2 regions of the Herminiimonas sp. GW821-FHT09C12 genome follow, and region 1 is predicted to be linked to the other one. Evidence: predicted binding sites of a transcription regulator. Region 1 holds the regulator's gene; the other holds the start of a gene.
The links. The regulator LexA, encoded in region 1, represses DNA repair genes until DNA is damaged. The targets are predictions, from matches to a motif close to ACTGTATNNNNATACAGT.
Positions count from the first base shown of each region.

Region 2: the regulator LexA is predicted to act here: its motif matches at 1,442-1,459, upstream of recA (recombinase RecA).

Region 1 covers NZ_JBWKPC010000002.1:360,380-362,585, forward strand. The annotation lists gene AC07N2_RS11595 (RNA methyltransferase) at 104-868, shown strand; gene lexA (transcriptional repressor LexA) at 898-1,560, opposite strand; gene rpsF (30S ribosomal protein S6) at 1,834-2,202, shown strand.
Region 2 covers NZ_JBWKPC010000001.1:1,734,510-1,736,715, reverse strand. The annotation lists gene recX (recombination regulator RecX) at 1-200, opposite strand, end outside; gene recA (recombinase RecA) at 272-1,375, opposite strand; gene AC07N2_RS08275 (ribonuclease HI family protein) at 1,608-2,206, shown strand, end outside.

The DNA.
Region 1 (2,206 bases):
CGCCTGAGGGCGAGTGGATCCACCTAAATTGAAATTAATGAGCGATGCGGTATAGAGTTGCCATTTCTGACATGATTCCTACCGCGCAATGCCGCTATTTTAAATGAACCAGCCACAAACTGACACGCCTCTTTTCAATCGCCTGCGTTTTGTGCTGGTGGAAACCAGTCGCCCCGGCAATATCGGAGCGGCGGCGCGCGCTATCAAAAACATGGGTTTTTCAGAGCTGGTGCTGGTCAATCCGCGCTTTCCTGATGCTGCTATGCAGGAGGAGGCGGTGGCTTTTGCCAGCGGGGCGCAGGATATTTTGACGTCGGCGCGCATAGTTGGCTCGATTGAAGAAGCGTTGACAGATTGCAACTATGCGGCGGCAGTGACGGCGCGTTTGCGTGAATTTTCACCGCCTATCATTTCACCGCGCGTATTGGCGACACGCTTGGTCGAAGAGACATCTTTGCGTGCGGCAGTGGTTTTTGGCAATGAGCGCTTCGGTTTGCCGAACGAAATTGTGGAAAAGTGCAATGTCTTGATTAATATCCCAGCAAATCCGGATTATTCATCGTTGAATCTGGCGCAAGCGGTGCAGGTTTTGGCTTACGAGGCGCGTATGGCAACGGTAGGAGATGCGCGCGTGGCGACGGATATCGGTTTTCAGGGCGAAGCTGCGAGCATGACGCAGATCGACGGCATGTACGCACATCTGGAGCAAGCGTTGGTAGCTATCGATTTTCTGGATGCGAATAATCCGAAGAAGTTGATGCCGCGCCTGAAGCGTTTGTTTGCCCGTACGCAGCTGGAAACGGAAGAAGTAAATATCTTGCGCGGGATAGCGAAGCAGATTTTAGCAAAGCAAAAAAATACCGGATAAGCCCGGTATTTTTTGTTTCAACTTTGGTTTTAGTTCCAGCTACGCATCAAACCTACTGCCAGACCTTCCAGCGCAAATTCATCGCGCGACAGATCGACTCGTATCGGTTCGAAATCCGGGTTTTCCGGTAATAACTCGATCAAGGAGCCAGACTTCTTGTAGCGCTTGACTGTGACGTCATCACCCAGGCGTGCAACCACGATCTGGCCATTTTTCGCAGCATCGATTTTTTTCACCGCCAATAAGTCGCCGTCCAGAATTCCCGCATCACGCATCGACATGCCGCGTACTTTCAGCAGGAAATCAGGTTTGGCTGAAAACAACGCAGGATCTACGTCGTAGGTCGCTTCGATATGTTCTTGCGCCAGGATGGGCGAACCGGCAGCCACACGCCCGACTAAGGGTAAGCTCAGTTGCATTAAAGCTGGATGTGGCAAGGCCAATTGTCGGCCGGGGAAGCGTTCCGCGCCATTGCTGCCCATGTCGCGTAAGCGTATGCCGCGTGACGTGCCGGGCGAAATTTCAATCGCGCCTTTGCGTGCCAGTGCTTGTAAATGTTCCTCTGCGGCGTTGGCAGAGCGAAAGCCGAGTTCTGTTGCAATTTCTGCACGTGTTGGCGGGAAACCGGTATTTTCGATCGCGTCGCGTATCAAATTCAGAATTTGCTCTTGGCGTGCTGTCAGTTTGATCATTGCGTAGCCTGGCTTGAAGTGGCGCGTGAGGAGGCACGTTGCCGTGGACTGTTCATATAAACAGTCTGTATTTTTATACAGTGCATGCCTAAATGCAAGCTGATTTGCTCAAATGTGGATGAAATCACTGCATATTCGGTGCAGATGGTTGCGATAAATGCTTGAAAGCGTTGAGTTTTCTGGCCCGTACGCGTATGATTGCTGGTTTTCCTCTTCCCACACTCGTCTTGACGCCGAGGTGGGCAATCTTCAATCCGTCCAAAAGGAGCTTACATGCGTCATTATGAAATCGTATTTATCGTCCATCCGGATCAAAGCGAGCAAGTGCCTGCAATGATCGAACGCTACAAAGGCATCGTCACCGCACGCGGTGGTGTTGTTCATCGCGTGGAAGACTGGGGCCGCCGTCAAATGGCGTACCTGATCCAAAAACTGGCTAAAGCCCACTACGTCTGCCTGAACATCGAATGTGACGGCGAAACACTGGCTGAAATCGAAACCGGCTTCAAATTCAACGATGCCGTTCTGCGCCATCTGACAGTGAAAATGAAGAAGGCTGAAACAGCGCCATCGCCAATGATGAAGGCTGTGCAGAAGGAAGATGCTGCCAAGAGCCATCGCGCCGAGGCACCTGCTGCCTAATTAT
Region 2 (2,206 bases), on a different contig from region 1:
GCACGTCTATGTACCAAGGATTCGGAAAAACGGCTTTGCGAAAGAAACTTCGCCGCCTCCAAGGTATCAAGCAAGGCCTCGACGTCGTCGCCCTCTTGTGCATACCGCGCCAACTTGCGACCAAGTTCTTGTCGGCTATGTTCACGGGCTGACAAATAACGAAGCGCCCGCGCTTTCAGACTCACTTGCAGTTTTGCCATATGAGTCCGTCAGCGCGGGCGCTAGTTAACATTCTTCGTTAGATCAAGTGCAGCTCGGCTAGGCCTATGCTTTACTCGACTTCTTTCAGTTCTTTGACTTCTTTGCTTTCCTTGGCAGTCGCTTTTTTTGCAACTGGCTCGTCGGATTTGATTGCGCCAAGTTCTGGCACACCCAAGGAAACACGCACTTTATTTTCGATTTCACGCGCCAATTCAGGACGTTCTTTCAAATAGTTACGTGCATTGTCTTTACCTTGGCCGATGCGTTCGCCGTTGTAGCTATACCAGGCGCCCGACTTTTCAACGATTTTGGCATCGGAACCCAAATCGAGAATTTCACCTTCACGTGATGTGCCTTCGCCATACAGAATGTCGAAATGCGCTTCCTTGAATGGAGGTGCGATTTTGTTTTTAACGACTTTGACCTTGGTTTCATTACCGATCACTTCGTCGCCCGATTTGATCGAGCCGGTACGACGAATGTCCAAACGCACGGATGCGTAGAATTTCAAGGCATTACCGCCGGTAGTGGTTTCCGGATTACCGAACATCACGCCGATCTTCATACGAATCTGGTTAATGAAGATAACCAGTGTATTCGTGCGGTTGATGCTGCCTGTCAGCTTGCGCAAGGCTTGCGACATCAGACGTGCTTGCAAACCCGGCAGCGAATCACCCATATCGCCTTCGATTTCAGCGCGTGGCGTCAATGCAGCAACCGAGTCGATGACGATCAGGTCAACAGCACCCGAGCGTACCAACGCGTCGCAGATTTCTAGTGCTTGTTCGCCGGTATCTGGTTGCGAGATCAACAGATCTGATAAATTGATACCAAGCTTTTGTGCGTAAGTGACGTCCAGTGCATGTTCAGCATCGATAAACGCGCAAGTACCACCCAGTTTTTGCATTTCTGCGATGGTTTGCAGTGTCAGCGTTGTTTTGCCTGATGATTCCGGGCCGTAGATTTCGACCACGCGGCCACGCGGCAAACCGCCAACGCCCAAGGCGATGTCCAGTCCCAGCGAACCAGTGGAAACAACCTGCACTTCCTCGACGACGGCGCCGTCTTCCATGCGCATCACCGAGCCTTTACCGAATTGCTTTTCGATTTGCGCCAGTGCGGCGGCGAGTGCTTTACTCTTATCAGAGCCAGGAGCGTTCTTTTTGTCGTCCATGAAGATTCTTTCGACTGTTGGTTGAAACGAAACGGGTTTTATACAGTGTTTGAAGCCAGAAACCATACTGTATAAAAAAACAGTGCTTTACGCAAGCAAGTCTTGCAATTTTATTTGCAATGACCAAAAAGGCAACTTTTTAATGCATTGTGGCAACACACTTCTACACCCGCTTGCCAGATGCAGATAGCATTCAACGTAAGATATACACAGCCAACTACTCCGTACTCTCATGCATTCGTACAACGATCTATTTGAAATAGCCTACAAGAAGGAAAAAGCTACGGGGCGTCGGTTGGCAAAAGCAAATACCTTATCCGAAGAAGCAGCGTTGCAAGTCGTACTGCAAGCAGTTGCGGGGAAAATGTCGCTCAACGACCTGATCGCTATACGCAAACAAGAAAAAAACGATGCAGCGACCAGAATCGCCGTTCGCAAACAGATCAAGGCAGATGACAGACAGAAAAAGCTAAGGGCTACACAAGTTGATCCGACCGCTTGGTTAGCCTGGTTTGATGGCGCCAGCCACCCAAATCCCGGCAAAATGGGCATAGGCGGCTTACTCAAGGATCCCAGCGGCAAGACAAGCAACATCAGCTTCGCTGCGGGTCTGGGAGACAGCAGCGAGGCCGAATACATTGCACTAATTGCCGTGTTGGAGGCAGCCATCGACGCACATGCTGACAAACTGGTTATCTATGGCGACAGCCAAGTCGTCATTAATGATGTACAAACCAAGAATGGTGGTGCGGCGATCTTGAGCGAGCCACGTCAACGAGCACAAAAGCTCATTACCCAACTCAAGGATGTCACCCTCACCTGGATTCCACG